Regions from separate parts of the Caproicibacter sp. genome, predicted to be linked through region 3. Evidence: predicted binding sites of a transcription regulator. Region 3 holds the regulator's gene; each other region holds the start of a gene.

Region 1 (10,625 bases), on a different contig from region 3:
TCAAAAGCTTTTCCACATAGCCGCGCAGATTGTCGTTGCAAAGGTTGCTGCTGTACATTGCCACCATGCTGTAACCCACCTTATCTGCCTCTTGCAGGAGGGCGGAGCTAAGCTGATCATAAAAAATGTTGACGGATATCTTGCGGAGAATCAACCCGATCAGATTTTCCGTGTGTGCCGGCTTCTCCGGCTGAATCGGCAAAAGGTAGCCGGTCTCACGAATCGCATTTTCGACACGTTTCCTTTTTTCTTCGGCTACATAACCGGAATTGTTGATCACACGGGAAACGGTTGTCAGGGAAACTTCTGCTTGCTTTGCAACGTCATTCATGCTTACTTTTTTCATTTTTTAGTCTCCACAAGAATAATATATGAAAATTTTCCGATTACTTTCACAACTTTTTCTTACTCATTTCATTATAGCTTTTTCCACCGCTTTTTCAATGGGAAAAAGCTACAAGAAAGCATTATAATTATTGATATGGACCATACCTCAAAGAAAAAACTCAATACTTGTGCAAAATGAACATGAAAATTTTCATATTCATTTCTTTTAAATTAGCGACTGAATTCTCGAGAAAATTGCCGGTTGTATTCAGGAAAAAATCCGTATATAATTTCATATGTACCGAAAGAAAGCCAGGGACAAGATGGCAGCAAGTTCTGCAGAGCAATTCATACTATATGAAAATATTTGCATATTATACCAATACAATGTTGCAACTCCGTCAGGAAACACTACCTTAGGAAGGTCTCCCTTTTACTCTGCAAGCTGTTAAAGAGGTGTTTGTCATGGAAAAAGAACTGTTTTTGGAAACAAAAAATTTAGAAAAGGCCTTTGACGGCATCAAAGCATTGGATGGGGTGAGCCTAAAGGTTTACTGCGGCCAGATTCAAGGACTGATTGGAGAAAACGGCTCGGGCAAGTCAACCATTTCCTCCATCATCAGCGGAATTCACACGGCCACCAAAGGCGAAATCCTGCTGAGGGGCAAGCCATATCGCCCACGCAGTCCGTTGGATGCCCGGGACAACCGAATTTGCATGATCGTCCAGGAAACAGGCACAATCAGCGGGCTCTCCGTCGCGGAAAACCTGTTTCTCGGCGATGAAGCAATGTTCCTGCAGCACGGCTCCATCAACCGAAAAAAAATGCAGCGCGAAGCGGAGAAGTCCTTGGAAAAAGTCGGTCTTTCTTTCGATGTTACCGCACCGATTGAAACCCTGAGCTTTGAAACGCGGAAGCTTGTTGAAATCGCCCGCGCACTGTATTTCGATCCCACTCTGCTGATCGTGGACGAAACCACAACGGCCCTTTCCTATGAAGGAAGATCCTTGATTCACAAAATCATGCGGGATTTAAAGGAACAGAACAAGGCGGTCCTTTTCATTTCTCACGACCTGCCGGAACTGATGGAAATCTGCGACAGCTTAACAGTTCTGCGTGATGGCAAACTCATTTCCGCCTTCCGGAAAGAAGAATTTGACGAGCGCCGGATTAAGCAGACAATGGTTGGGCGTTCCATTCAGGATAACTTTTACCGCAGCGATTTTGATGCCAGCCACGGCGAAAGGCGAATGATGCAGGTCAGCCATGTGGACGCAGGACCGCTGAAGGATATCACCTTTGATCTGCATGAAGGCGAAATTCTGGGTGTCGGGGGGCTTTCGGGATGCGGGATGCATGAACTGGGAAAACTGTTGTATGGGATGCTTCCTCCACTGCGCGGCGAAGTCACGGTTTTGCAAGATACAAAATCAACCGGCGGGAAGGAAATTCCGGTCCGAGTAAAAAATATTCAAACCGCCATGGAAAACGGCATCGGCTATGTTTCTAAGGACCGGGATCAGGAAACGCTCCTGTTGAATGCCTCTATCAAAGACAATCTGGTAATTTCTGCACTGGACAAGCTGAAAAAAGGCTTTTTTATCCTTCCGGGCGCCGAAAAGAAATTCGCTCAAAAGCAGGTGGACGGTCTGCACATCAAGTGCAGCGGCGTGAACCAGACAGTCGGAGAGCTTTCGGGGGGGAACAAGCAAAAGGTGTCCTTCGGAAAGTGGATCGGAAACCAGTCCAGAATCCTGATTTTGGACAGTCCGACACGCGGCGTCGACGTAGGAGTTAAAACCACCATGTACCAGTTGATTTATCAACTGAAAAAGCAGGGCTGCGCTATCCTGATCATCAGCGAGGAGTTGCCGGAACTGATTGGAATGAGCGACCGTGTCCTTATTATGAAGGATGGATGCGTTTCCATGGAGTTTCAACGAAGTCCGGAGCTGGTGGAATCCTCGATTATCGAATATATGATTTAGGCGGTGCGATCGTGGAAGAGAAAAATACATTAAAAAGCGGTTTCGGTTCCCGTATTCTGCACTGGATTCAGAATTACAAACAATATATTATCCAATATTTCGGGCTGATTTTCGTCATCGCGGTCTTTCTGTACCTCACGGACGGCAATCTGTTCAGTGCCCGAAATTTGGAAACGCTGATCCGTCAGCTGGTCGTGATCCTCACCATTACCTTGGGAATGGCATTTATCTATTCCCATGGGGGAATGGACATCTCCGTCGGCGCGGTGGTCGCACTGAGTTCCCTGTGCGCCACGTATGTGATGAACCTGACGGCAGGCCAGGTTTTGCCGGCAATTCTGGTGTCAATCGCTGTTTCCGTCACGTGTTATCTGTTAAACATCATCGTGACCAATCAGTTTGGTCTGATGTCCACAATCTCCTCTCTCTCCGTGATGTTCGTCGCCCGCGGAATTGTCACATACGTCAATTCCATGAGCACTGATAAAATTGAGGTGCACAATACGGCCGGCCTGGAACTGTTCCGCTCCAACACACCGTTCCTGATTGGCACAATGGCGGTTCTTTGCATCGTGATGACGGTTCTTTTCAATCTGACCAAGCTGGGTAAGCAGAACCGTGCCATTGGTGACAATCCGCTCTCTGCCATGCAGAGCGGGGTCCGTGTCAAAAAGGTTAAGGTGGAAGCTTATGTCCTGGCCGGCATCATGGTGGGGATCGCCGCCGTTTTCTCTCTGTCCAGGACCGGAAGCGTCAGCGAAAAAACCGGTTCCGGCCTGGAGATGGACGCGATTGTCGCCCTGATTCTTGGCGGAATGGCCTTGAACGGCGGGGCAAAATCCCGCATCAGCAGTGCAATCATCGGCAGTTTTACGTATGTGTTGCTCAACAACGGGTTGGTTATGGCAGGGGTAGACACGCAGGTGGTCTCTTTGATTAAGGGCATCATTTTCTTAATTGTCGTATTCCTCACCATCCGTCAGCCGAAGTCCAAAAAGGTTCTGCCCCGTTAATTTGTTTTACACGGCGGAAAACACCGCCTGTAGATAAAATAAAACCAGTAAGGAAAGGAAATAAAAATGAAAATGAAAAAACTGACTGCTTACCTTCTGGCAGCGATAACAATTTTTACCCTGACGCTTTCCATGACCGGATGCTCCAGCAATAACGGATCTGCAAACAGCACGGCGGGTTCCAGTTCGGCGTCCAGTCAAAAGCCAGTTAAAATCGGCGTAATTCTTTACAATTATACAGACATACAGGGAAAAGAAATCAAATCCTACGCCTCCTATCTGGAGCAGAACTTTAACGTAAAGTTTGAGTATGCAACCGTGGGCCAGAGCGAAGACCAGCACATCAGCGGCCTGGAAAATCTGTTGAATAAGGGCGTAGACGCCGTGATCAGCGGCTATGACACCGCACTTGACAACAGCATCAAGATGTGCGAAGAAAGGGGCGTCTATTACGGCGTCGCGCTCGGCGATATTCAAAGCTCCTATAAGGGAAACAGCAAGTACTTTGTGGGCGGACTGAAGCAGTTCAACGGCGACCCTGAAAAATTTGGAGAAACCTATGCTGAAATTGCCAATCAAAAGGGCCTGAAGCACATCGGGGTCATTTCCTTCCCGGCTTTCACCTTTGTGGACGGAACCAAAATCGCCGACGGCTTCAAGAAAAAGATGTCGCAGCTGGACCCCAGCGCGGAAGTCTACGATATGGAAACCTTTATGTACACCCCTGACCTTGCCAAAGCGGCTGTGACCAATGTTTTCACAAAGCACAGCAACGTCGACTCAATTCTTGGGCTCGGTTCCGGAATGGATATGATTTACCCCGCCATCAAGGACAGCACAAAGCCGAGCACCAAAATCCTTTCGCTGGGCTACAACGATTCTACTATGGCGGCGATCAAAGACGGCAGCGTCGTTGCGGCCGGGACAAACAATTACAGCCAGATCATGGCTAATATGTTCGCTCAGCTGTATGACCGCGTCAACGGAAAAACCTACAGTGACTGGAGCCTGAACGGCACGGTCAGCTACCCGATTGTCACCAATGAGCAGGAAGTCGCCGATTTCCAGAACTACGTCATTCCGGCCGACAAGTCTAAAGGAAGCGTTACGGCGGAAGAGCTGAAAAAAGTGATGAAAACTTTCAATTCAAACGCAACCTGGAAAGACCTGAACGCATTGACCAACCGCTCTCTCGCGGAAATCAAGGCGGCAAGAAAAGCGCAGTAACGCAGAAAAGCAAAGCCGCGCGGTTCACAGCGGTTGAACTGTGCGGCTCTCTTTTCAGGGGAACCGGAAAGGTCTGATTGAGATCATGAAATACAAGATTATGAAACAACTGCTCCGTCTGATGAAAACATTCTCTTTTCCCTTTTTGATGTATGCGGTTATTTTGCTGGTTTCGCTTGGCGCACAAAAAACCGGATATTGGAGCGGCAACGCACTTGATATTATCATTCGGGGCAGTATTGTGTCTACCATCATTGCTTTTGCGATCGCCCTCCCGCTTTCTGGAGCACGGTGGGACTTTGCCGCCGGAACCATCGTCATTCTGTCCGGCATTCTGGGCAGCAACCTTGCCTCCATGCTTGGCCTCAATGCGGTTCTGATGCTGCTTTTAACCGTAGCGATCGGCACTCTGCTGGCTTTGCTGGAGGGAGTTCTGTACCTGTTCCTCCGCGTTCCTACCATCATTGTTTCGCTCGGTGTGGTGATGATCTATGAAGCGCTCAGCGGTCTGGTTTTTGATGGTTCCGGCGCCAATATGTTTATGGATGCCAAGCTCACTGTTTTTGCGAAGGCGCCGTACTGCTATCTCGTACTGGCTATTGTCCTCGGCGTCTACTATTATCTCCTCACCGCCACAAAATTCGGCTACGATACCCGTTCCCTCGGCATCAATGCACAGCTTGCGGTGAATAACGGCGTCAATGAAAAGAAAAATATCATCCAGACCTATTTGCTGGTGGGCGCAACCCTTGGGGTGGCAGCCGTGCTGAACGCTTCCACCGTTTCGGTTAGCCCTGCCTCAAACCTGGGCTCTACCTCTATTATGTTTTCCTCCATGGGGCCCGTTCTTGTGGGGCTTTATCTGGCCCGCTTCTCAAATCTGCCGCTGGGAATTTTCTCCGGGGCAATCGGAATGAACGCGCTGTCTTACGGGATGGTTGTGCTTGGAATCGACGGCTCCGTCCAAACAATTATCCTCGGCGCCTTTATTGTGATCTTTATGGGGTACACCACCAATCAGGAAAAGCTGCATGCATTTTCTCAGCGGATGTTCCACCGTTCCGGCATTGTTTCAGCATAACAAAGGAGTACAGCAATGAATATTGAAAACTTAAAACAGAATCCTTTTTTCCTAACGGATGACGATGTGAATTGGGTTGAAACCACATTAAAGGCAATGACGGACGATGAAAAAATCGCGCAGCTGTTCTTCATGGTAGGATACCGTCAGGACGAGGAGTTTCTGACCCATCTTTCCAAAGATCTCGGCGTGGGCGGATTGATGTGCCGCCCCATGGATAAGGACAGCGTGATCGCCACAGTAACAACTCTGCAGCGAAACAGCCGCATTCCCATGCTGATTGCAGCAAACCTGGAAAACGGCGGGAAAGGCATTGCACAGGAGGGGACTCGAATCGCCTCCAATATGGCGGTAGCCGCGACAGGCGACCCCGATTATGCTTATCAGCTTGGAAAAATCTGCGCGGAGGAAGGCAAAAGCGTCGGCGCTAATTTCGCCTTTGCCCCTGTGATCGACATCGATTACAATTTCCGCAATCCAATCACCAACACGCGCACCTTCGGCAGTGACCCCGACATGGTGCTCCGCTGTGGAGAAGCATATCTGAAGGGCTGCCAGGAGCAGGGCATCTGCGTTTCCATCAAGCATTTTCCCGGCGACGGAACCGATGAACGGGACCAGCACCTTGTCACCTCCGTCAATTCTCTCTCCCCGGAGGATTGGGAAGCAACCTACGGCAGGAATTACCGCTATTTGATCGACCACGGGGCCAAGACTGTGATGGTGGGCCACATCTCGCAGCCGCAATACTCCAAAAAGCTGAACCCCTCTCTCTCGGACGCCGATATTCTTCCCGCTTCGCTTTCGCCGGAACTTCTCAAGGGACTTCTGCGCGGGAGCATGGGTTTTAACGGACTGATTTTGACCGACGCGACCACGATGGCCGGGTTCGCCATGGCTATGCCGCGCGATCAGGCGGTTCCAAAAGCGATTGAAAACGGATGCGACATGTTTCTCTTCACCAAGAATCTGGAGGAAGATGTCGGTTTTATGCGAAAGGGCTTTCAAGACGGGCTTCTAAGCCGGGAAAGGCTGGAGGAAGCCGTCCGCAGGATTCTTGCGCTGAAAGCCTCGCTTGGGCTTCATAATAAGAACAACATTCCGGACGCTAAGGCTGCGGAACGTGTGCTTGGCTGCAAAGAGCACCGTCAAACGGCGCGTGAGATCGCCGACCGCTCCATCACGCTTGTGAAGGAACAGCCGGGGCTGCTTCCACTGTCTCCCGAAAAGCAGAAACGCGTTCTTCTGTATGGCATTGAGGGCGAAGCAAACGCAATCGGCTACTCCAGAGAGTCGGGCCTTACGGGCCAATTACGCGGGCTGCTTGAAAAAGAGGGATTTACGGTAACCCTTTTCCACGCGGACGGCGTCTATGAAGGGCACCAGGCATCCTATTTAAAAATGTGTGAAGATTACGATCTGATTCTCTACCTTTGCAGCCTTGCCACCAAATCGAATCAAACCGTTGTGCGGATTGAATGGCAGAATCCCATGGGCCTGAACGTTCCGATCTACTTTAAGTCCATTCCCACCGTTTTTATTTCGGTAGAAAACCCGTATCATCTGCTGGACGTGCCGCGTGTACCGACATACATCAATACATACGGCGTGAACGACTATACCCTGGAGCTGTTGGTAGATAAGCTTTTGGGGCGCTCCGAGTTTGTCGGGAAAAATCCTGTGGACCCCTTCTGCGGGAAATGGGACACAAAGCTTTAAAGGAGATATTTGATGAAAAATCTTGTTTTTTCGGTGTCCGACAGCAGCGACGCCAAGCTGACCGCAAACATTCTGGATGACGGGGAATTTGCCAAAAAAGGCATCCGTCGCCCGGCTGTTGTGGTGTGCCCGGGGGGCGGGTATACTATGATTTCGAAAAACGAAGGCGAGCCCGTTGCCTTGGCATTTGCGGCAAAGGGATACCACACTTTCGTACTCGAATACTCCGTCAAAATTGATCACCCGTTCCCCACTGCCCTGAAAGAACTTGCCAGGGCAATGAGCATTATCCGCCAAAACGCGGAGGATTGGCTGCTCGACAGTGACAATATCGCGGTAATCGGGTTTTCCGCCGGAGGGAATCTGGCGCTCTCTCTGGGTGTCTATTTCAATCAGCCTCTCCTCACCGACGAGATGGGTCTGACGAAAGATCAAACCCGCCCGAATCATATTATATTAGGTTATCCCGCTGTATCCCTGATTCCCCAAAACAGGAAAACTCCTGAATTCGTACTGGAAATGATGGAGCAGGGCCTGATTCCGGATTTTCGCGGCCCAAGTATCCAGGAAATCATGATTGGGCACGAAAATATAACGCAGGAGGAAGCCGCATCCCTGAACCTGATTCCTAAAATCCACGAAAAAGTGCCTCGCACATTCGTCTGGGGCACCTATGAAGACAGCCTGATCCCTCCCACGGATCTGTTAGGACTTGCCACCGCGCTCCATTCGGTTCATGTCCCCTGTGAACTGCATCTGTTTGAAAAAGGGCCGCATGGGATGTCTCTTTGTGATGAAAACACGAAAAGCGAAGCGGAAATCAAGGGGCTAAGCATCCCCTACTGGCTCCCTCTTAGTCTGGAATGGCTGAAACAGGGAATGGCAGAAAGGACACAGAAATCTTGAAATCCGTTATTTTTGATCTGGACGGCGTGATTGTATCCACCGACGACCTGCATTTTATGGCTTGGAAGTCCATGGCCGACCGGAATGGAATTCCATTTGACCGGCAGATCAACAATCTGCTCCGCGGCGTTTCCCGCGCCGAATCTCTGGAAATCATCCTGAGAAAGTCGGAAAAGTCTTACAGTGAACAGCAAAAACAAGAATTGATGCAGTACAAAAACGACATTTATATAAAGCTGCTCGACAATCTGAAGCATTCGGATATTTTACCCGGAGTGATGGAATTAATCAACCGCCTGAAAAAAGCCGGGGTAAAAATCGCGATCGGAAGTAGCAGCAAAAACACCAGAAAGATTCTTCAAAAAATCGGTCTTGAAACCGTTTTTGACGCGATTGCTGACGGAACTGAAATTCAGCATTCCAAACCGGACCCCGAGGTATTTCTTGTCGCTGCCCGAAAACTCGAAACAAAGCCAGAGGACTGTGTTGTCGTGGAAGATGCGGTTGCAGGAATTGAGGCGGCGAAAGCGGGAAACATGACGGCAATCGCAGTTGGCGACGCAGCGAGCTCCTCTCTTGCGGATTACCGGGTCAATACTATGATGCAGATTGCTGAAGTTCTCAACTTGGAATGATACCATAAAAATCGGTTTGCCATTTTTCCTTTCAATGTTCCTTGGATACCCCCGCCATTTGGACCAATATGCAAAAAACAGACCCGAAAAGCTGGCATACATGCTGCTTTTCGGGTTTTTTACTTTGAGCGGTAAAGTCAAGAATCGTGCAGAGTATGAACAAGCCCGACTGCCGGTATGGATTTAAATACGATTGCAACAAGTCATAATGTACCGGAACACGATGCTTTTAGCCAAAGCAGCCCGAAGCGTGATCACCGTAAACCTTGCGCTTCTGGAGCCATTCCGGCAGCGTGTAGTAGGCCGCACCGAGTTGCGCGGCTGCCTGCTTGGTCCCAATTTCATCTGAAAGTTTTACCGCATGAAAACCGTTTGTCATGACCTTTCTGATAACCAGAGACGTCCTTAATAAAATGGCTCACGACTCAAGGAAAAACATGGTTTTGACTGGAATCGCACTCTTACTGAAAATATGGAGTCTGCGAGGGATGATCAAATTTATTTAATAATTTTCGACTGAAGCGAAAAAACTACTAAAAATTCATTATACTTAATATTGTTAAAATATTAACATGAAGGAGCGATAATAAATGCTGGCTTTAATGAGAGCACCGTCAAAATATGTTCAGGGCCCTGATGCTTTACTCGAACTGTATGATCATGTGAAAGATTTAGGCACATCCATTCTTTTTATATGCAGCAAAAGCGGCTACAAGGCAGCGCGGCCCAAAATTGAAAAGAGCTTCGCAGGCAAAAATGCATCTATAAAATTTGAGATTTTCGGCGGCATCAGTTCGGTCGGGGAAATCGATAAAATGCAAAAAATTGCAAAAGAGAACAAGATCGGTGTAATCTGCGCGATTGGCGGCGGCAGCGCAATTGACACAGCGAAAGCCACAGCTTATTACGAAGGGCTTCCGGTTGTAATTATTCCGACCGTATGTGCTACAGATGCTCCGTGCACCGGCCTTTCCGTAATTTACAACGACGATGGGTCCTTTGCAAAGTATATCTTCTATCCCAAAAATCCGGATGCGGTCATTGTTGACTCTTCTATTATTGTAAAAGCGCCGATCCGCTTTCTCGTCTCCGGCATGGGCGACGCACTGGGAACTTATTTTGAAGCCAGAATGTGCCAGAAAACGAATTCTCCCAGTCTAGAAAACGGCGGCATTACAAAATCCGCCATGGCACTTTGCAAGCTCTGCTACGACACCCTCCTTGACGACGGTTTTAAGGCCAAAAAGTCCGCTGAACTCGGTATCCTCACTCCGGCGGTTGAGGCTATTATTGAAGCCAACACCTATTTAAGCGGCGTAGGGGCAGACAACGGCGGTCTTGCCACTTCGCATTCCGTCTACAATGGTTTTACCGCGCTGGAAGAATGCGAAAAAACAATGCACGGGGAACTGGTCGCGTTCGGAACGGTTGCGCAGCTCGTTCTGGAAGACGCTCCCATGGAAGAAATTGAAGAAGTTTTGGACTTCTGCGTTTCCGTCGGTCTGCCGATTACGCTGAAGGAGGTTGGCGTGACCGACCCGTCCAGAGTAATGATTGCCGCGGAAAAGGCATGCGCTTCGGGTGAATCCATTCACAACATGCTGGGTGATGTTACTCCGGAACAGCTTTATGCCGCTATTCTGGCCGCTGACGCTCTCGGCAAGGATTACATCGGCGAATAACAAAGGAAAGCTCCTGTGCGTTCGGTACACAACAGAAGCCCGGAAA
Region 2 (10,625 bases), on a different contig from region 3:
AAAATGATCCGCGGCGTGATGAAGCGCAAGCACGTTTCTTCGCTGGAAGAACTGCTCCAGTCCGCGATGGACTCCGGCGTGCGGATCGTCGCGTGCCAGATGTCCATGGACATTATGGGAATCCGCAAAGAGGAACTGATCGACGGAGTCGAGGTCGCCGGAGTCGCGACCTTCCTGGGCGCGGCGGAACAGTCCGACACGAACCTGTTCATTTAAACGCTTCCCGCAGGTTTCAAATCCCGCTGCCGGACATACCGGCGGCGGGATTTTCGTTTTTTTCGTTCTGTAATTGTAATTGCGCCTCAATCCGGGTATAATCGTTTTTGGGATTATTTTCATTCGCTTACAAATCCATGTTTCTTAAGGAGTGTTTCAGATGGAACAGCTGTATCCGATCCGGCTGAACGCCGTTTGCAAGGATTATATCTGGGGAGGCACCCGGCTGAGAACCGAATACCGTCAGCAGAGCAGCGCGGCGAAAGTCGCGGAAAGCTGGGTTCTTTCCTGCCACCCGGACGGGCCCGCGGTCATCGCGAACGGCGAGTACCGGGGGCTGACTCTGAACGAATATTTTGAAAAAGCCGGAAGGCGGGTTCTTGGAACCGACTGCGAAAAGTTTCCCGATTTTCCGGTTCTGATTAAACTGATCGACGCAAAGAACGCGCTCTCCATTCAGGTTCACCCCGACAACGAGTACGCGCGCGCGCACGGCGGCGGATTCGGCAAAACCGAAATGTGGTACATCGTTGACTGTGAGGAGGGGGCGTACCTCTATTACGGCTTCGACCACGAGATCTCCAAAGAAGAATTCCGCGAACGGATTGAGAACAACACGCTGACCGAAGTCCTCAACAAGGTGACGGTGCACCCCGGGGACGTGCTGTATATCGAATCCGGAACGCTGCACGCCATCGGCGCGGGGATTCTGATTGCGGAAATCCAGCAGAATTCCAACCTGACCTACCGCATTTACGATTACGGCCGCCCGGGCGCGGACGGAAAACCGCGCGAGCTGCATATTCCGCAGGCGCTCGACGTTACCCGCCGAAGCCGCCCCTCGCGTCCCGTCGGCCCGCAGGGGGACGAAATCCGGGAACCGGGCTGCGTAAAAACCCTGCTCGGCTCGTGCGAATATTTCACCGTCAACCGCATGAAAATTACGGAACACGCGCTTTGCGCGAGCGAAAAAAGCTTTCAGTCCATTTTATGCCTGCGCGGCGACGCGCTGATTCTGGACCGCGGCCGGACGCTTCTGACCTTTGCAAAAGGAGACAGCGTCTTCCTCCCGGCGGGATTCGGCCGGTACACCGTAAAAGGAGACTGCGAAATTTTGCTGACCGAGGTCTGAGCCGGAGCAGCCGTTTGCCGTTTTTCCGGGTGGTCAGATCACCATGCCGCCGTTGACCCCCAGGACCTGCCCGGTGATGAAGCCCGCCTGTTCGGAAGCAAGGAACGACACCGCCGCGGCAATATCCTCCGGGGAGCCGATGCGGCACAGCGGGGTTTCCTCCCGCAGCTCTTCCATGGTCTGTTCGGAAAACCCCGCGTTCATTTCGGTGTCGATCACGCCCGGGGCAATGCAGTTGACCCGCACGCCGGAGGGGCCGACCTCTTTCGCGAGCGCTTTCGTCAGCCCGATGACGGCGGCTTTGGCGGCGGAATAGTGTGCTTCGCACGAAGCGCCGACCTGCCCCCACATGGAAGAAATATTGACGATGCAGCCGCTCTTTTCCCGGATCATATCGGGAAGGGCGGCGCGGCAGCACAGAAAAACGCCGCGCACATCCACATTGAACATCTCGTCCCAGTCGCGGTCTGTCAGGTCGGTAAACAGCTTCTGCTGCGCAATCCCCGCGTTATTGACCAGCAGGTCAAGCTTTCCGGCGGAGCGGAACAGTTCCGCCGCCTGGGCGGAATCGGAAATATCCGCCCGCGCCAGAACGGCGGATTCCGGGCCGCAGGCGCGCGTCAGCCTTTCCCAAAGGCTGCGCGCGCCTTTTTCATTTTTTAAATAATTCAGATACACTTTGTAGCCGTCGGCGGCCAGCCGGGCGGCGACCGCTTGTCCGATCCCCCCGGAGGCCCCCGTCACCAGCGCTTTTTTCACGCGGAACTCCCCTTTCTCCCCTCTTGATTCTCAATGCCGATTATACCACAACGCCGGAAAAAGCGGTACGGAAATTCGCCGAACGGCAGACAAATTCTCCTTTCCCGCATAGTATATACAGGGAACGGTCTGTAAAAGACCGTTCAGCATAAGTGAAAAGGAGGTTTTATTTTGAGCTGTTTCAATTGCAGCGATCCTTGCTCTTGCAACCGGATCTTCCCAGCGTTTCTTCCCATTAGCCGCGATCCGTACCAATGCCAGTGCTGCCAATGCGTCCCCTGCCCGCCTGTCTGTGATCTAAGGGTTCCTTCCTATGCGTTTTATTATACCACCGCATCCCAGGCGGTAGCGGCCGGCGCACCCGTGGTCTTCGGGACCGGCAGCTCCACTCCCGACATCGTACTGTCCGGCGGGAATCTGCTGTTCACCAGGCCGGGCGTTTATCTGATTCAATATCATATTTCCGTCACGGCGCCTATTGCGGGCGTTACGTTAGGTCTGGCTCTCAACGGCGTACCGGTCGCAGGCTCCGCCGCCATTACCACGACGGACACCCATTACAGCGGCCAGGCAATCGTCAGCGTACCCGCCGGCGGCGTTGTTTCCCTCACCGTAAGCGGTGCTTCTACAATATCCTCTGCCAGTATCACCGCCGTGCGGATTTCCTGCTAATCCCTCTGCTCCCCAATTCCGGCTTTGCCGGATTGGGAAGCTTTTTATTCCTTATTTGGACAAATCCTGCCGCAAGTCACTTAAAATATTATTGGCACAGAAGAACTTTCGGCATATTATGGTAGAAAAGGTAGCCGGCTTACTGCCGGCGAATCCGTTTTGACAGCAGGAGGGGATTTCTTGGGTTGCAATCAAAATTTTCCACGCCGTAACGGCCGGGATCCGGCCGGAAGCTCCAACCCCGCCTTCGCGGCGCCCGGCGGACGCTTCTGCCCTCCGGGGCCTCCCGGACCTCCCGGTACGAGGGGCCCGATGGGCTTTCAGGGCTTCACGGGCGATCCCGGTCCCGCCGGACCTCCGGGCCCTCCCGGACCTCCCGGCTTTCCGGGACCTCCGGGCTTTCCGGGGCTGCCGGGTCCAACCGGGCCGACAGGGCCCATGGGTATCAGCATTATCGGACCCGTCGGGCCCACAGGGCCGACTGGCCCCACGGGCGCAACAGGCCTGAGCATTACCGGGCCAACCGGGCCGACGGGCCCCACAGGCGCGGCGGGCCTGAGCGTTACCGGGCCGACCGGACCGACGGGGCCAACGGGAACCGCGGGCCTGAGCATTACCGGGCCAACGGGGCCGACAGGTCCCACGGGCGCGGCGGGCCTGAGCGTTACCGGGCCGACGGGGCCGACAGGTCCCACGGGCGCAGCGGGCGCTGCGGGTGCGGGTGCTATCATTCCATTCGCATCCGGCACTCCAACCTCTCTGACAACCGTGGCGGGAGGTCTGGTCGGAACCCTGGGATTGATCGGGTTCGGTCTGAACGCGCCGGGTGCCCTCGCTTTGGGAGTCATCGACCTGTCCGGCCTGACCAACTTTGCGTTCTCAATGCCTCGTGACGGCGTCATCAATTCCGTCGCCGCCTATTTCAGCGTGACCGCGGCGCTTGCGCTTGCCGGAACGACCGTGACCATCACCGCACAGCTTTACAGCTCGCCGACCCCGAACGACACGTTTTCACCGGTTGCCGGCGCGCTTGTAACACTTCCGCCGCTGACCGGCGCCATCGCCATCGGCGACACCTTCAATGCCATCACGACCGGGCTCGCCATTCCGGTCACCGCCCAGACGCGGCTGCTGATGGTCTTTTCGGCCACCGCGACGGGCGTTTCCCTGGTCAATACGATCGCGGGCTATGCCAGCGCGGGCGTTGGCATCAGCTGACGGCGCACTCCCGGAACGAAAAAGGGAAGCCCCTCTCCGTAAACTCGGAGAGGGGCTTCCCATCGTTTAAATGAAACTCAGAAGTGAACGTATTCCAGAATGTAGCGGATGATAAAGAGCACCGCGATCCCGTACATGATCGGGCTGACCTCCTTAACCTTGCCGCGCACCAGCTTGATGAAGCAATAGCTGATGCTGCCGAACGCGATGCCTTCGGAAATGCTGTACGCGAACGGCATCATTGCGATCGTCAAAAAGCAGGGAATCGCGATTTCCATGTCGTCCCAGTCGACATCCTTCACGCCGCCGATCATCATGACGCCGACGATCAGAAGGACCGGGTACGTCGCGGAGCCCGGAATAAAGCCGAGGAACGGAGCAAGGAAAATCGCGAGGATGAAGCAAATGGCGGTGGTCACGCTGGTCAGGCCGGTTTTGCCGCCCTCCGAAATACCCGCGCTGGATTCCACATAGGTGGTCACGGTGGAGGTGCCGAACACGGCGCCGACGGAGGTTGCAATCGCGTCGGCCATCAGCGCCCTCGTCGCGTTGGGCAGCTTGCCCTCCGGAGTCAGGAAGCCCGCCTTGCCGGCGGTGCCGTACAGCGTGCCGACCGTGTCGAACATGTCGACCATCGTCAGGGAAATCAGGACCGCAATCAGGGAAAAGAACGCCACACCGATGCCTTCATTGGTGTGAAGCAGCTCGGAAAAGCCGCCCGTGAATTTGCCAAAGGTCGGGGCAAGCGAACCGCCGACCGAAAGGCCCTGCGAAATGCCGACGTTGGCGCCGAACCCGAACTGCATCACAGCGCCCACGACGCTGGTTGCCAGAATGCTGATGAACAGGCCGCCCTTTACGCCTTGAACCACCAGGAGGACGGTGATGAAAATTCCGATCACGGCAAGCGCCGTCGTAGGATTCGTGAAATTGCCCAGCGTAATGATGGTGGATTCGCTCGGCGCGACGATTCCCGCGCCCTTAAGCGCCACGATTGCGATAAACAGCCCGATTCCGCCGCTGATGGCCTTTTTCATGGGAAGCGGTATCGCATCCACGATTTTTTCGCGGATTCCTCCGGCGGAAAGAACAATGAAGATGACGCCGGAAATGAACACGGCGGACAGGCCCGCCTGCCAGGAATAGCCGTAAGTGCCGCAGATGGTGTAGGCAAAGAACGCGTTCAGGCCCATGCCCGGCGCCTGTGCCAGCGGGTAGTTGGACAAAAGGCCGCTTAAAAGCGTCCCGATCGCCGAGGCGACACAGGTGGCAAGCATGACCGCACCCTTGTCCATCTTGGCGTCGCCGAGAATCGCCGGGTTTACAAAAATGATGTAAGCCATCGTGAAAAATGTGGTAAGCCCCGCGATGATCTCCGTGCGGATATCCGTGTGGTTCCCCTTCAGGTTAAAAAAGTCGCCCTTGGGATGGATCGCCGACGTTGTACTGTCTGCCATTTCGATTCCTCCGTAAAATAAAAATCGCCCGACAAAATTGCCGGGTCCCGTTTCGATTACAGGTTAAGTATATCGGTTCCTTTGTGAAAACGCAATATTGCATTTACACAAAATTTTTAATTCAGAAACAGTTTATTCATACTTTTTATAAAACGATGCCGAATTATAAGGAATTTCGGCTGATTTTCTTGCAATATAAAATGCGCCGTCCGTCCCGAGTGGGACAAGCCGGCGCATTCCGCATGAGTCATTTATGCAAGTTTTTCTTTCAGCTTTTTAAGTTCCGCTTTCAGTTCCTTCGGGAGCTTGTCGCCGAATTTCTGATAGAACTCTTCGATTCCGTCGGCTTCCTTCGCCCAGTCCGCGCTGTCGACGTTCAGAATCGTCTTGAGCGTGTCGACGGTCAGATCCAGGCCGGAAAGGTTGATGTCATCCGCTTTCGGCACAAAGCCGATCGGTGTGTCGACCGCGTCCGCCTTGCCCTCGCAGCGTTGCAGAATCCATTCGAGCACGCGCAGGTTGTCGCCGAAGCCCGGCCAAATGAAATGGCCTTCGTCGTCCAGACGGAACCAGTTTACATTGAAAATCTTCGGAGCCTTGTCGCCGAGCCTTTCGCCCATGTCGATCCAGTGCTTGAAGTAATCGCCCATATGGTAGCCGCAGAACGGCAGCATGGCCATCGGGTCGCGGCGGACGACGCCCACGGCGCCGGTCGCGGCCGCGGTTGTTTCAGACGCCATGATGGAGCCTACAAACACGCCGTTATTCCAGTCCCTGGACTGATACACAAGCGGCGTAGTGCGCGCGCGGCGGCCGCCGAAAATAATTGCGGAAATCGGAACTCCGCGTCCGTTTTCGAACTCGGGGCTGATGCACGGGCAGTTTTTCGCCGGTGCGGTAAAGCGGCTGTTCGGGTGCGCGCCCTTTTCCTTGCTGCTGGTGCCGTCCCACGGGCGGCCCTTCCAGTCCACGGCGTTCTTCGGCGGATTGTGGTCCAATCCCTCCCACCAGACGGTGTTGTCATCCAGATTATGCACAACATTTGTAAAAATCGTGCCTGATTTTGTCGTCGCAAGCGCGTTCGGGTTCGATTTCACGTTGGTTCCCGGCGCCACGCCGAAAAATCCGTTTTCCGGGTTGATCGCCCAAAGCCTGCCGTCCGGCCCGATGCGCATCCAGGCGATGTCGTCGCCGACCGTCCAGATTTTGTAGCCTTTTTGACGGTAGAATTCCGGCGGAATCAGCATGGCGAGGTTCGTCTTGCCGCAGGCCGACGGGAACGCCGCCGCCACATATTTGATTTCGCCCAGCGGATTCTGAATGCCGAGGATCAGCATGTGCTCCGCCATCCAGCCCTCGTTTTTGCCAAGGAAGGACGCGATGCGCAGCGCAAAGCATTTTTTGCCGAGCAGAACATTCCCGCCGTAACCGGAATTGACGGAAATAATCGTGTTGTCCTCCGGGAAATGGCAGATGTATCTTTTTTCTTCGTCGATCTCGCATTTGCAGTGCAGGCCGCGCACCCAGTCGCTGCTGTTGCCGAGAGTTTTAACAACCTCGTTGCCGACGCGGGTCATAATGCTCATATTCAGAACAACATAAATGGAATCGGTCAGTTCAATGCCGATTTTGGCAAACGGTGAGCCCACAGGGCCCATAGAATAAGGTATCACATACATGGTGCGGCCCCGATAGCTGTTCTTCGCGATTCCGTACAGCATTTCATAGGCCTTTGACGGCTCCATCCAATGGTTGGTGGGGCCCGCGTCCTCCTCGCTGCGGGAGCAGATAAAGGTGCGTCCCTCCACGCGTGCCACATCGTTTACGGCCGTGCGATGAAGATAGCAGCCGGGAAGCTTCTCTTCATTGAGCTTGATCATCTCGCCGGTTTTGCAAGCTTCGGCCCTCAACGATTCAAGCTGCTCCTGAGTCCCGTCAATCCAGATCACCCTGTCCGGACAGACCAACTCCTTCATCTTTTCCATCCATTCCAGTACCGATTGATTCTGAGTCATATGCTTCTCCTTTCGGCCCAATGGCCTAATGAATATACTGCCATTATAATACAACATTTCGTATTGTGCAATAACATCGCATCTGATTGTTAAGAATATATCAATTTTGCTATTTTATGCTTATGCGGAATAATGAATAATGATGAATCGCGTCCTGCAAAATTAAACGGAAAGGGATTCCACAGAAAGCTCCGCGCGGGCGTTCAGGCCGGGTCCGGCGACGTTCCCGGCCGCATACTCATAGAAGCCCTGAGCCGCAACCATCGCGCCGTTGTCGCCGCAAAGGTCCAGCCGCGGGCAGTAAAAAGACAGGCCGCGTTCCCGGCACACCGCCTTCAGTTCCCGCCGCAGCAGCGAGTTTGCGGAAACGCCGCCCGCCGTCACCAGCTTTTTCGCACCGGTTTCCTCCGCCGCAAGCAGCGTGTTCCGCACCAGGCAGTCCACGACCGCCCTGCGGTAAGACGCCGCAAGATCCGGAATCGAGACCGTTTCTCCGCGCTGCCGCGCGTTGTGCAGCTGATTCAGCACGTTGGTTTTCAGGCCGGAAAAGCTGAAATCGAACGGAGCCCCGTCCACGGACGGGCGCGGGAGTTTGTATGCCTTATCATTCCCCTGCTCTGCAACTTTATCCAGCTCTACCCCGCCGGGGTACGGCATGCCCATCGCGCGCGCGGCCTTGTCGAACGCCTCCCCCGCCGCATCGTCCCTGGTCTGGCCCAGCACGCGCAGGTCCGTGTAGTCCCGGACGTCGATCAGGTGCGTGTGGCCGCCGGAAACCACCAGGCAGAGAAACGGCGGCGTAAGCTCCGGAAAAGTCAGGTAATTCGCGGCGATATGCGCGCGCAGGTGGTGCACCGGAACGAGCGGCTTCCCCGTCGACAGGGCCAGACCCTTCGCGAAGTTGACGCCGACCAGCAGCGCGCCGATCAGCCCGGGCGCGCAGGTAACCGCGATCGCGTCGATTCCGTCCAGGCTTGTCCCGGCGTCGTCCAGCGCGTTTTTCACAATTCCGGAGATCGCCTCGCAGTGCCTGCGGGAGGCGATCTCCGGTACAACACCGCCGTAAAGCCGGTGTTCTTCAATCTGCGACGCGACCGCGTTGGAACAAATGATTCTGCCGTCTTCCACAACGGCGGCGGCGGTTTCGTCACAGGAGCTTTCAATTCCTAGAATTCGCATGTATCCTCCCCGGGTTCTTCTTCCCGCGTCCGGAAGCGCTTTCCGCCGCGGTGCTTTCGTCTCTTGGCGTCCGGTCCCTCAAGCGTATTGTTGTTGCCGCAGGAAACGGTGGTTCCGGCCTTGATCGGCGCAAGCAAAAAACCGATCACAATTCCGATGAACGTGCAGGCAAGCGCCAGCAGACGGGTTTCGCGTTTTGTCATGTTGCATTCCCCCTGATTCTTAAATTTGAGTTGAATTTCATACTCGATCTTTCCCATTCAGGAATTGAACCCCTATTTTTTCTTCCAGCCCCGAAGGGCGGCGTGCGGCGGGCTTTCGACCCCGCACAGGCCCGTACTTTCGGTCCCGTACGAAAGGCCAAAGTACGGGTCGGGGGAACAGCGCGGCGATGCATCCAAATGGTCGGTATCAAGAGCGGCGAGAGAAAATAAACATCCTAAAAACGCAGGGTAAGAATCAGCGCGTCCTCCGTCGGGTTCCGGTAAAAGTTCTTCCTTCTCCCGGCGGGGCGAAGTCCCAGCGATTGATACAGCGCGACCGCCGCCGTGTTGGAGGGACGCACCTCCAGGCTGAGAAACTCCGCGTTCCGTCCGCGCGCCCGGCCGATCAGCCCCCGCGTCAGCGCGCGCCCGACGCCCCGGCGCCGAAAAGCGGGGAAAACGGCGATGTTGTCCACATAGCATTCCCCGCAGACACAGTGCATCCCGGCGTAGCCGACGATTTCTCCGCCGCTCTCCGCGGTCAGAAAGACGGCGGTATCGCTGGAAAGCTCGGCGGCAAGCCCGTCCCTCGTCCACGGCTGTGCAAAGCAGAGCCGTTCCAGTTCGGCGAGGCGGTCCAGATGCCGCGGCGCCATGGGGACCAGCTTCAGTCCGTCCATCCCCGTCTCATCACCTTCCAGTCCGAGCCGTCCCGGATGCGGTAGATAATGTGAATCGCGACCCAGATCAGGTTAAAGAGCATCAAAACGGAAAACAGCTTCATGCTGATAAATCGGAACCGAAACAGAAACCGGCTGTAGGCGTAGACGGAGGACATCACCGTAATGACCGGGACATAAAACTTTTCCGGGAAATAAAACGCGAACACAAGCGAGAGCAGATCCGCCGGGTACCAGTACCTCTCATGCATAAACGGAAGAAAATACGGCAGCAGCATCACATAAAACAGCGCGAGGGAAACCAGCATTTCATCCGTGATGCGGAATTTCCGGGCGCAAAGATAGGCAAACGTGAACAGCACCAGCGCCCCCGCGGCCAGCACCGCCGCCTTGCCGACGGATTCCGGCGCGTCCGCGGGAAACCAGGAAAACAGATTCGGCAGGTTCATCGTCAGCTCGTTGTACTCCTGCGACTGCCGGAAATAGACGGTCAGCAATTCCCAGAAATCGCGGCCCATCAAAGCGGCGGGCAAAATGGAAATCACATACACCAGCGGCGGGATCAGCAGACAGCGCGCTTTGATTCTTCCCTTGAAGAGCAGGACGAACAAAAGCGGAGCGAAAAACACGGCCTGCAGCTTAAACGCAAGCGCAATTGAAAACGCCGTGACGGCAAGGTACTGCCGGTCCTCCATCAGATAGCAGACGCAGGCGAGCAGCGCGGCGGTGTAGATGGAATCGCACTGCGCCCAGACCGCCGAATTCAGAATCACGCTGGGCAGGAACAGCGTGACCGCGTAGGCGATTTCCCCCCAGAATTCACCGTATTTCCGGTCGACGATGCGAAACACATAATACGCCGCCGCGACGTCCCCCGCGCAGGAGAGCGCCTTAATCAGGTGCAGGCCGGAAAACGGAAGATAGGTGAGAAGGGCAAGCAGATAGTAGTAGGCCGGCGTGTAGTCGCCGAAATTGATTCCTACCGCCGAAAGGCCGCCGTTCTGGCGAAGCAACTCAAACCATCCGGATAAAAACTGCCGGTAGTCGCTGGAGATATACCCGAAAAATCTGAGACGGACCGCCATGGCGAGGAC
Region 3 (10,625 bases):
CGGATGTCCATTTCGCCCAAAGAAAATTCGTCTCCAGCGTTCAGATTTTCTTGAGCCATCCCTTTCTGCCTTAGTGCATCCATTGTGTCACGGTAGGCCGAATCCTGTGGAATTAAATCCGGTTTGACTTTGGAACCAAAAAAATGCTGGACGGGAAAACTCTCCAAAATATATTTTAATCCTCCGATGTGATCTTCATCCGGATGTGTATTAACAACATATTCCAAACATGAAGTTCCTCTTTGTTTTAAATACCGGACAATATCTTTTCCACGTTCCGGCGTGCCGCCGTCCACCAGCATGCTTTTTCCTCCGCATTCAATCAAAATACTGTCCGCCTTTCCAACGTCCAGAACATGGACGGATGCGGGCCAGCCGTCGGCGCAGGCGGAAAAATCGCTGAGGCCGAAAAAAGAGAGGACTTCGGGCCACAGGGAAGAGGCGCCGAAAGGAACAGCCGACGCGGCAAGAATCCCCAGAATCAGACAAGCAGCGGCGGCGTAGCGGATACGGTTGAGAAAAAAGGAAGAAATTTTCATCTCAAGTTCCTGCTTTTGGCTCCGAGTCGGGCTTTTGCATGTTCATTTCAAGAAATTGCTGGTAGGTGATCAGCACCTGACGCGGCTTGGAGCCATCCCGTGGCCCGACAATGCCCATCTGTTCCATTTCGTCGATCAGTCTTCCCGCCCGTGCGTAGCCGAGCCTCAGGCGGCGCTGGAGCAGAGAAGTGGAGGCCTGACCGGCTTCCACGATGCATTTGATGGCGTCCGGCATCATCGGGTCGCCGCTTTCCTCCGAGCCGGAGGAAGAGGAGTCGCCTTTTTCCGCGGCGGCGTTCCGCTCAATTTCCTCGGCGATGGTTTCGTTATAGTCCGCTTCCTGGGACTTCTTGACGAATCCGACGATGGATTCGATTTCACTGTCGCTGACAAAGCATCCCTGAATGCGGATCGGCTTCTGCGAACCGACGGGGGAAAACAGCATGTCGCCCCGCCCCAGAAGCTTTTCGGCGCCGCCCATGTCCAGAATCGTTCTGGAGTCCACCTGGGAAGATACGGCGAAAGCGATCCGGCTTGGGATATTCGCCTTAATAATTCCCGTGATGACGTCGACCGACGGCCGCTGCGTGGCAATGACCAGATGCATCCCCGCCGCGCGGGCCATTTGAGCAAGACGGCAGATTGAATCCTCAACCTCATTCGGAGCGGCCATCATCAGGTCTGCAAGCTCGTCGATAATGATGACAATTTGAGGCATATGCTCCATCGGCTGACCTTCGTCGTCCTGATAGTTGCACTGTGCGGCCAGCGAGTTATAGGCGGGCAGGTCGCGCACGTTCCGCGCCGCAAAGATCTTGTACCGTTTCAGCATTTCGTTGACCGCCCAGCTCAGCGCGCCCGCCGCTTTTCTCGGATCGGTCACGACGGGAACCAGCAGGTGGGGAATGCCGTTGTAGATTCCCAGCTCCACAACCTTTGGGTCGATCATTAAAAATCGGACGTCCTCCGGAGAGGATTTATAAAGCAGGCTGATAATCATGGAGTTGATACAGACCGATTTACCGGAGCCGGTGGCGCCGGCAATCAGAAGATGGGGCATTTTAGCAAGATCCGAAACGGCAACTCCGCCCGCGATGTCGCGCCCCAGAGCGACGGTCAAATGACTTTTTGCAACGGTGAAACTGTTGCTTTCAATCAGCTCCCGCATCCGGACAACCGTGTTTTTCTTGTTTGGAACCTCGATTCCGACCGCTGCTTTGCCCGGAATCGGCGCTTCGATTCGAAGCCCCGCGGTGGCAAGGTTCATGGAGAGGTCGTCGGAAAGATTGGTGATCTTGCTGATTTTTACCCCGCTTGCGGGCTGCAGCTCATAGCGTGTGACCGCAGGGCCGCGACTGTACCCGACAAAAGAGGTCTGAACCCCGAAGCTTTTCAGCGTGTCGACCAACTGCCGACCGTTGGTTTGGATTTCACTGATTGCTTCCTGCTCGCTCAATTCGCGCGTTGTCTCCAGCATCGAAATGGGCGGAGTATGATATTCCCCGTCCTGCGGCGGATCGGCTGGGGGAGGGGTTGCTTTGACGGAGAATTTTTCCTGAGTGCTTTTTTCCAAAGCAGGAGCGGAATCCGGCTTGGCCGGAGGTTCCGCCTCTTTCCCATCGGAGGTAGTTTTGCACGGTTCTTCCGGCTTTTGCTCCGGTTCCGGCTGCGCGGAGGGAACTCCGATTGAGAAAACCTTTTCCAGTTGTTCCAGCTTATCATTTTTCTTGACCGGCTTTTTATTTGCCGAACGGACAGGGTGAAGCGGTAGCCCGTCGTCGTCGAGCGCGATGTCGATGTTCAGATTTTCGCGGTTGCGTTCAATCCTTTTTTCGCGCACCGTATCAAGGCTGTTTTTAACCATTCCGGCCGGTTTGGCAACGGTACGGAATAATTGAATCAGGCTTGTCCCGGTCAAGACCATAATGGCGACAAAGAGCAGCAGTAAAATGACAATTTTAGACCCAAGCGGCCCGAGGGCGGCGACAATCGGGATTCCAAGAAGGCCGCTGAAAAAACCGGAACCCGCGCGATCCGTTCCTTCTGTGTAGAGAGTTACAAGGCTTGTCCAGAATGAGTGGAGGGTTACGTTTTTGCTGACGGAAAAAATATAAGCCGAAGCACAGAAGAGGGCGATGATTACGATCATCAGAATCAGTTTTCCGCCGGTATGGGTTCCCTGCCGTTCCAGAGCGGTTACGATGGATATGTACAAGAGCAGAACAGGCCAAAGAATCGCCCAGCTGCCAAACAGGCCGAGAAGCACGTTGTGAAACCAGTGCCAGATGTGGTCACCGCTGATCAGAACGAGACAAAACATCAAAATGGAGCAGGCAAACAGAACAACGGCATAGATCTGGCTTTTTTGTTTGTTTGCCTGTGCGCTTCGCATGGCCGCGGAGGCCGCGTCTTTCGCGGAAACCGTTTTTTTGACCGCCGGCTTTGCGGCGTGTTTTTTTCTGCTTTTTTGATTTGCCAAACGGCACACCTTCTATCCGTTAAAGTTCAGTATGGCCCCGCTTACAAGGTTGATTCCCGTGCGGTGCTCCACAAATCCAACCACTGTGACAACGATGCCCAGCACAAGCGTGTAAATCGCAAAAACCGCAAGATGACCGGAATTCACCATCCATCGCAGGAGCAGAATCGCAAGAAATCCGACCAGCGCGGCGGATGCGATACCTGCCAGAATCACCCCGGCCGGTACGGAAGGGGGTGCGGAAAGGGCATCCTTCATTTCCAGAGCGGCCGCAGCCAGAATGGAGGGAATTCCAAGAACAAAGGAGTAATCCAGAGCTGTTTTCCGGCTGATTCCGCGGATCAGTCCGGCGGAAAGCGTGGAACCGGAGCGGGATAAACCCGGAAACAGGGCGGCCGCGCACTGCATGAGTCCGACTGACAGCGCGTCGCCCGCGTTATATTCCTTTCTGCCGGAGTAAGGTCTTGAACCGGGTCTCTTTTCCTTATTATGTATTTTCGCGTCCCGCCGGGAGAAAAAAATACCGGCCGAGAGCAGAAGCCCTGTCGCAATCAAAGAAAAACCCTCCACCAGAATGTCCCCGTCGGTCGCCCATTGATCCGCGAAATCCTTCAGTCTTCGGCCGGAACCGGGAACAGGCAGAAAAAGCAGGAACAAAGGAACAAGGCTGAGAAAAAGCATCAGAAGCATCCGCCGGTCCGGACTCATTCGTTTCGCAGTAAGGTTTTTCGTGACAAGATCGCGAATCATAGAAAAAAACTCCAGCAAAAGCCGCCAAACCAGTTTGTAATAAACGGCAAGCACCGCAGCCAGAGTACCCAGATGAAGCATTACGTCAAAGAAGAGACTCGGCTGCTGTATTCCCAGAAAATGCTGGCTCAGCGACAGATGGCCGCTGCTGGACACGGGCAGGAATTCCGTCGCACCCTGAATGATTCCCTCAAGAACCGCTTGAAGAACCGTCATGCAAGTTCCTCCGTTATGTAAGGACGGCACGGGGCCGCCCCGAATTATTTGGACTGTTTCCCTCTGGATGCTTTTTGCGGTTCCGATGTTTTCCTTTTTTCCTTTTTCTTTCTTTCGTCAATCATTCCGTAAAGACAATCGACCGCGTCGGAAAGGCTGCCGAGAGAATCGATCAGGCCCTCCCGGACCGCGTCCATCCCTTCCAGGACGGAGCCGATGTCGAGAACAAGTTCCTGCGTGTTCATGGAAAGCTCCGTCAGGCGGTCGGCGGAAATTTTGGAATGCCCGGTCACAAATTTTGTGATTCTATTCTGCATTCTTTCAAAATAGTCCAGAGTTTGAGGAACACCGAGCGTCAGGCCGTTCATTCGCACAGGGTGCAGCGTCATCGTCGCGCTGGGGACGATAAACGAATGTTTGGCCGCGACGGCAAGCGGAACCCCGATGGAATGCCCGCCGCCCAGAACGATCGATACAGTCGGCTTCTTCATGCCCGCAATCAGCTCCGCAAGAGCCAGCCCGGCTTCGACGTCGCCGCCAACGGTGTTAAGCATAATCAGCAGACCGTCGATTTCCCGGTCTTCGTCGATCGCAACCAGCTGAGGAATCACATGTTCGTATTTCGTTGTCTTGTTTTGAGAAGGCAGAACGGTGTGGCCTTCAATCTGGCCGATGATGGTCATGCATTGAATCAGGTGTTTTCCATCTCCGGTAATGATGGAACCCGAATCCACAATGTGGTCCATTGACCGACTTGTTCGTTCATCCTTGTTTTCTTCTTCGCTCATTAATAGGCACCTCCCACAAGGCTTAGTTTGCCTTTGGAAGGGCATAACATACACGCGGGAGGGCAGCCCGCCCGCTAATTCATTGTTATTATAACATTTGTTCCCATATTCATCAACAAATTAAAAATCAAACAGAAAAATAATTCCGTTCGGAATGTTAATTGATTGACAATAATTGAATTTTAATTCATAATAGTTTTGTCTATTCAATTTTGCAACTTTTACCGTATGGATTATTCAAGATTAGGAGAGGATTCCAATATGGGTTTGACACTGGCACAGAAAATTATAAAAAATCATCTTGTCAGCGGCACTATGACGATTGGCAGCGAAATCGGCCTCAAAATAGACCAGACGTTAACGCAGGATGCCACGGGTACGATGGCATATATCGAATTTGAGGCAATGGGTGTTCCAAGGGTTCGCACGGAACGCTCGGTTGCGTATGTCGATCACAATACGCTGCAAACCGGATTTGAAAATGCGGACGATCACCGGTTCATTCAGTCGGTCGCAAAAAAACACGGAATTTATTATTCAAGGCCGGGCAACGGCATTTGCCACCAGGTTCATCTGGAACGCTTCGGTATCCCGGGGAAAACCCTGATCGGTTCCGACAGCCACACTCCCACAGGCGGAGGCATCGGCATGCTGGCAATCGGGGCGGGGGGGCTGGACGTCGCCGTCGCGATGGGCGGTGGCCCATACTACATTACGATGCCGAAAATTCTGAGGGTTGTTCTGACCGGGGCGCTTTCCCCCTGGGTCAGCGCGAAAGATGTGATTCTGGAGGTGCTCCGCCGCTTGTCGGTCAAAGGCGGAGTGGGCAAAATTCTGGAATATGCCGGGAATGGAGTAAAAACGCTGACGGTCCCGGAACGGGCCACCATTACGAATATGGGCGCGGAGCTTGGGGCTACGACTTCAGTTTTTCCTTCGGATGAAGTAACGCTGGAATTCTTGAAGGCACAGGGGAGGGAACAGGATTGGACGGAGCTGCGCCCGGATGCGGACGCCGTCTATGACGAAACTATTGAAATCGATCTTTCTTCCATCGAACCCTTGGCGGCTTGCCCGCATAGTCCGGACGCCGTCAAACCGGTTCGGGAAATCGGACCGATTGAGGTTGATCAGGTCTGCATCGGCTCCTGCACGAATTCTTCCCTGCGCGACATGATGCGAGTGGCTTCAATTTTGAAGGGCAAAACGATCAGCCCCAACGTCAGCCTGTCGATTGCACCGGGTTCGCGGCAGGTGTACGGCATGCTCGCCGAAAACGGCGCGCTTGCCGACCTGATCGACGCGGGGGCAAGAATCCTGGAATGTGCCTGCGGCCCCTGCATCGGAATGGGGCAGTCCCCGAAATCGGCCGGAATTTCACTGCGGACGTTTAACCGGAATTTCCTCGGGCGTTCCGGTACAGCCGACGCCCAAATCTACCTTGTCGGACCGGAAACCGCGGCTGCCTCCGCGCTTTCGGGTGTGCTGACAGACCCCAGAACCCTGGGAGAGGAGCCTACAATCAACCTTCCGGACTGTTTTGAGATCAACGACAATATGATTATCCCGCCTGCTTCCGAGGAGAAAGCGAAGGATCTTCCGATTCTCCGCGGGCCTAACATCAAAGAACTCCCGGTTGCCGGTCCCCTTTCGGAAACCATCAAAGCCAAAACCCTTTTAAAGGTTGGGGACAACATAACGACCGACCATATTATGCCTGCCGGCTCTAAAATTCTTCCGTACCGGTCGAATATTCCTTATCTTTCGCAGTTTTGCTTTGCCGTATGCGACAAAGCCTTTGCGCAGCGCTGCAGGGAAAACGGGAGCGGCATCATTGTCGGAGGCTCGAACTACGGGCAGGGGTCGTCCAGGGAACACGCTGCTCTGGTTCCGCTGTACCTCGGCGTCAAGGCCGTGATTGTTAAGAGCTTCGCAAGAATTCACTGTGCAAACCTTGTAAACGCCGGAATTCTTCCCTTGATTTTTGAAAATGAAAAGGATTATGATACAGTCGATCAGATGGATGAACTGGAACTGAACGATGTGTGCGGCGCGGTTCAAGACGGGCGAACAATCACCGTCCGAAACAGGACGAATGGGACTTCCTTTCAGGCGAAGCCTGTGTTGAGCGAGCGCCAGCGCAGAATTGTTCTGGCGGGCGGTTTGCTGAACGACACACGGGAACAAAACGGAAGGGCGTAAGAGAGTTGGACACGTCGGTGAAAAAACTGTCGGCAAACACAATCAAATGGATTGCAATTACCGCGATGCTGATTGATCACGTTGCGTGGGGCTTTGTACCGACCTATTCCGCGGCAGGGCAGCTGATGCATATCATCGGCAGAATCACGGCGCCGACCATGTGCTTTTTTCTGGCGGAAGGCTATGCGCATACGCACAACTTTCAGAAATATGCTTTCAGGCTCGGCCTGTTCGCGCTGATTTCCCATATTCCTTTCGTTCTGTTCGAAACGGGGAAGCCGTTGAGTTTTTTCCCTTTCAGCGTAATCTACACCCTGTTTCTGAGCCTTCTGGCAATTCGCGCCAGTGATAAAATAGAAAATCCGTTTTTCCGGACGCTGGCGGTTTTCGCTCTTTGCGTTCTCTCGCTCCCGGGGGACTGGATGTTCTTTGATATTCTTTTCACCCTTGCCTTCTGGCAAAATCGCGGGAATTTCCGCCTTCAGATGCAATCGTTTTCCATCATGGCAATTATAATGGTCCTGCTCAGTACGTTTTCCTCAGTTACGATGGGGCGTCCGCTTTACAGCCAACTGTTTCAGGCGGGTGTTTTCCTGTGCCTGCCGATTCTATCGCGTTACAGCGGAGAACGCGGCGGCGGACGTTACTCCAAATGGACGTTTTATATTTTTTATCCCGCGCATTTGCTGGTGCTTGGGCTGATTAAGCTTTTTATTTAGAATTGGAGGATGCTGCCATGGCAGAAAAAATAAAGATGCGAACCCCACTTGTCGAAATGGACGGGGACGAAATGACCAGAGTGATCTGGAAGCAGATCAAGGACATTTTGCTGATGCCCTATATTGACCTGAAAACAGAGTATTATGATCTTGGACTAAAACACCGCGACGAGACAGAGGATCGTGTGACCGTTGAAGCGGCGCAGGCGATCGAAAAATTCGGCGTCGGTGTTAAATGCGCCACCATTACCCCGAACGCGGACCGGGTGAAAGAGTATGATTTGAACCAAATGTGGAAATCTCCGAATGGGACGATCCGTGCGATTCTGGACGGCACGGTTTTTCGCACTCCGATTCTGGTCAAGGGAATCACGCCGCTGGTTCCGGCCTGGAAAAAGCCGATCACAGTGGCCCGCCACGCTTACGGCGACGTATACAGGAATGTGGAAATGGCTGCCGCTGCGGGCTCAAAGGCGGAATTGGTAGTTACGGATGCCGCCGGAAACGAAAAACGAATGACGATCCATGAATTTCAGTCATCCGGCATTGTTCAGGGAGTCCACAATCTTGATGAGAGTATTTCCAATTTTGCTCACTCCTGTTTCCAGTATGCTCTTGGTGTAAAAAAAGATATTTGGTTTTCCACAAAAGACACGATTTCCAAAACATACGATCACAGGTTTAAAGATGTTTTTCAGAATATTTTTCAAAAAGATTATGAGGAAAAGTTCAAAAAGGCTGGAATCACTTACTTTTATACGCTGATCGACGATGCTGTTGCGCGCGTGATCCGCTCAGAGGGCGGGTTCATCTGGGCTTGCAAAAACTATGACGGTGATGTCATGAGCGACCTGGTTGCAACGGCGTTCGGAAGTCTGGCCATGATGACCAGCGTATTGGTTTCGCCAAAGGGAGTCTATGAATATGAAGCGGCCCACGGTACGGTTCAGCGCCATTATTACCGGCACTTAAAGGGAGAAAAAACTTCTACCAATCCGCTTGCCACTTTGTTTGCCTGGACGGGCGCGCTGAAAAAGCGCGGTGAACTCGACGGGATACCGAAACTGTCTCAATTTGCCGAAAAGCTGGAGCTTGCTTCAATTCGGACGGTGGAAAGCGGAACAATGACGGGAGATTTATCGGGAATATCAACGTTACAAATGAAAAAAACGGTGGATACGGAAACCTTTTTGGGTGCCGTTCGCAGAACTATGGATCAGCTTTAATCAGTTTCATGTTTCACTTGAATTGGAGGAATGCGTCATGTCAAGACGTGAAAAGGTTTCTATGTCGGTAATCAGGCGCCTGCCGCGTTATTACCGCTTTTTGATTCATTTAAAAGAGAAAGGCGTCACGAGGATTTCTTCGACGGAGCTTTCGGCTAAGCTGGGTCTTACCGCTTCTCAAATTCGTCAGGACCTGAATTGTTTTGGCGGCTTTGGCCAGCAGGGCTACGGATATATCGTCAGTCAGCTCTGTGACGAAATCGGCAATATACTCGGCCTTTCCGGTAAATACCCCACCATCCTGTTCGGCGCCGGGAACCTTGGCCGGGCAATCAGCACCCATATGTCGTTTGAGTCGGAGGGATTCCGCCTGATTGGAGTTTTCGACAATTCGCCGGAACGAATTGGGACGGAGCTTGCAAACCTGAAAGTGAGGGATGTAGCGGGTCTGGAGGAATTCTGTAAAAAGGAAAAGCCGGTCATGGCGATTTTCTGTGTGCCCAGAACCGCGGCCAGTCAACTTGCTGAACAGCTTTATAATCTCGGAATTCGCAATTTCTGGAATTTCAGCCATTATGATCTTTCCATGCAGTACCCCGACGCTATTGTTGAAAATGTTCATCTGAATGATAGCCTTATGACTTTATGCTACCGGATTTCCGATCAGTCTGCCAAATAAACGGCAGAAAGGCAGCCGCATATTTTTTGAGCTTTATCGGATCATAAGAAACAGGTGAAACAGAAGGAGGTAATTCTATGGGTTGGATTCCGCTCGCAATTCTTTTGGCAATACTGCTGATACTGGTTGTCTGGTGTGTTTCGGCTTACAACAGGCTGATCTCATTTTCTGTCCGTGTTGACAACAGCTGGTCTCAGGTGGACGTACAACTGAAAAAAAGATTTGATCTGATTCCAAATCTGGTTGAAACGGTAAAGGGTTACGCAGCGCATGAAAAGTCTACCCTGTCGGAAGTGACGAAATGGCGCGGCGCGGCGATGAATGCAAAAACGCCGGAGGAAGCGATGGAGAATAACGCCAAGCTTTCAAGGGCAATCGTCAATCTTTTCGCGACCGCGGAACAGTATCCGGATCTGAAAGCAAATCAGAATTTCCTGAATCTGCAGGATCAGCTTCGCGAAATAGAAAGCAAAATTGCCGTTTCCCGCCAGTTTTATAATGATACGGCTATGAAATACAACGAATACGTCATGCGTTTTCCGTCAAATCTGATTGCGTCGGTGTTTCATTTCAACCAGAAAAAATACTTTGAAATCGAGGAAGCGGACCGGGCTGTCCCGCAGGTGAAATTTTGAAATCAATAATGAATCATAGGGAAGCCGGAAAAATTATCCCCAAATTACAACTGCGAGCCTTTTTCCTATTAACGGCGGTCTTGTTCTGCTTTCTTCCTTTGACCGCCTGCTCGGATGATTATGATAAAAACTCAAGGCAAGTGTTGCAGAAGCTGAACGTTTCCGCGGCTTTGATGGAAAACGGAGACATGACGGTCTCTGAAACATGGAAAATCAATTTAAAAGACCGCAACAAACCCTATCGGAACATCTATAAGTCCTTTTCTTTAAAAGCAGGCGAGTCCGCAGAAATTACAGATTTAACCGTTTATGACGAGGACCGGGGGATTCCTTATTCCTTTGCGGGCGATGTTGACCCGGAAAGTGTTTCCGGCGATGAAATGCAGGACCAA

The links. Region 3 encodes Rex, which represses fermentation and respiration genes when NADH is low (regulators of the CRP and FNR family bind a similar motif). Its sites were predicted from a motif close to ATTGTTAANNNNTTAACAAT; they were not measured.
Region 1: ACLQ3M_RS06635 (glycerol dehydrogenase) is a predicted target of Rex. The motif match lies at 9,453-9,472, and genes of this name have one in related genera.
Region 2: ACLQ3M_RS03960 (phosphoenolpyruvate carboxykinase (GTP)) is a predicted target of Rex. The motif match lies at 7,555-7,574, and genes of this name have one in related genera.

The regions. Positions count from the first base shown of each region.
Region 1 is NZ_JBJKOP010000032.1:92,675-103,299, reverse strand. It holds gene ACLQ3M_RS06680 (LacI family DNA-binding transcriptional regulator) at 1-346, opposite strand, end outside; gene ACLQ3M_RS06675 (sugar ABC transporter ATP-binding protein) at 793-2,316, shown strand; gene ACLQ3M_RS06670 (ABC transporter permease) at 2,328-3,329, shown strand; gene ACLQ3M_RS06665 (sugar ABC transporter substrate-binding protein) at 3,396-4,556, shown strand; gene ACLQ3M_RS06660 (ABC transporter permease) at 4,642-5,637, shown strand; gene ACLQ3M_RS06655 (glycoside hydrolase family 3 protein) at 5,653-7,356, shown strand; gene ACLQ3M_RS06650 (alpha/beta hydrolase) at 7,369-8,262, shown strand; gene pgmB (beta-phosphoglucomutase) at 8,259-8,897, shown strand; gene ACLQ3M_RS06640 (hypothetical protein) at 9,127-9,276, opposite strand; gene ACLQ3M_RS06635 (glycerol dehydrogenase) at 9,488-10,579, shown strand.
Region 2 is NZ_JBJKOP010000025.1:4,106-14,730, reverse strand. It holds gene ACLQ3M_RS03990 (DsrE/DsrF/DrsH-like family protein) at 1-216, shown strand, start outside; gene ACLQ3M_RS03985 (type I phosphomannose isomerase catalytic subunit) at 377-1,348, shown strand; gene ymfI (elongation factor P 5-aminopentanone reductase) at 1,382-2,107, opposite strand; gene ACLQ3M_RS03975 (BclA C-terminal domain-containing protein) at 2,279-2,779, shown strand; gene ACLQ3M_RS03970 (exosporium glycoprotein BclB-related protein) at 3,218-3,997, shown strand; gene ACLQ3M_RS03965 (NCS2 family permease) at 4,075-5,454, opposite strand; gene ACLQ3M_RS03960 (phosphoenolpyruvate carboxykinase (GTP)) at 5,706-7,469, opposite strand; gene tsaD (tRNA (adenosine(37)-N6)-threonylcarbamoyltransferase complex transferase subunit TsaD) at 7,632-8,648, opposite strand; gene ACLQ3M_RS03950 (hypothetical protein) at 8,636-8,851, opposite strand; gene rimI (ribosomal protein S18-alanine N-acetyltransferase) at 9,088-9,531, opposite strand; gene ACLQ3M_RS03940 (glycosyltransferase 87 family protein) at 9,519-10,625, opposite strand, start outside.
Region 3 is NZ_JBJKOP010000036.1:355,619-366,243, forward strand. It holds gene ACLQ3M_RS10905 (ComEC/Rec2 family competence protein) at 1-539, opposite strand, end outside; gene ACLQ3M_RS10910 (DNA translocase FtsK) at 541-3,018, opposite strand; gene ACLQ3M_RS10915 (undecaprenyl-diphosphate phosphatase) at 3,031-3,984, opposite strand; gene ACLQ3M_RS10920 (ClpP family protease) at 4,029-4,772, opposite strand; gene ACLQ3M_RS10925 (aconitate hydratase) at 5,034-6,974, shown strand; gene ACLQ3M_RS10930 (TraX family protein) at 6,980-7,693, shown strand; gene ACLQ3M_RS10935 (NADP-dependent isocitrate dehydrogenase) at 7,711-8,919, shown strand; gene ACLQ3M_RS10940 (redox-sensing transcriptional repressor Rex) at 8,957-9,598, shown strand; gene ACLQ3M_RS10945 (LemA family protein) at 9,676-10,233, shown strand; gene ACLQ3M_RS10950 (DUF2207 domain-containing protein) at 10,377-10,625, shown strand, end outside.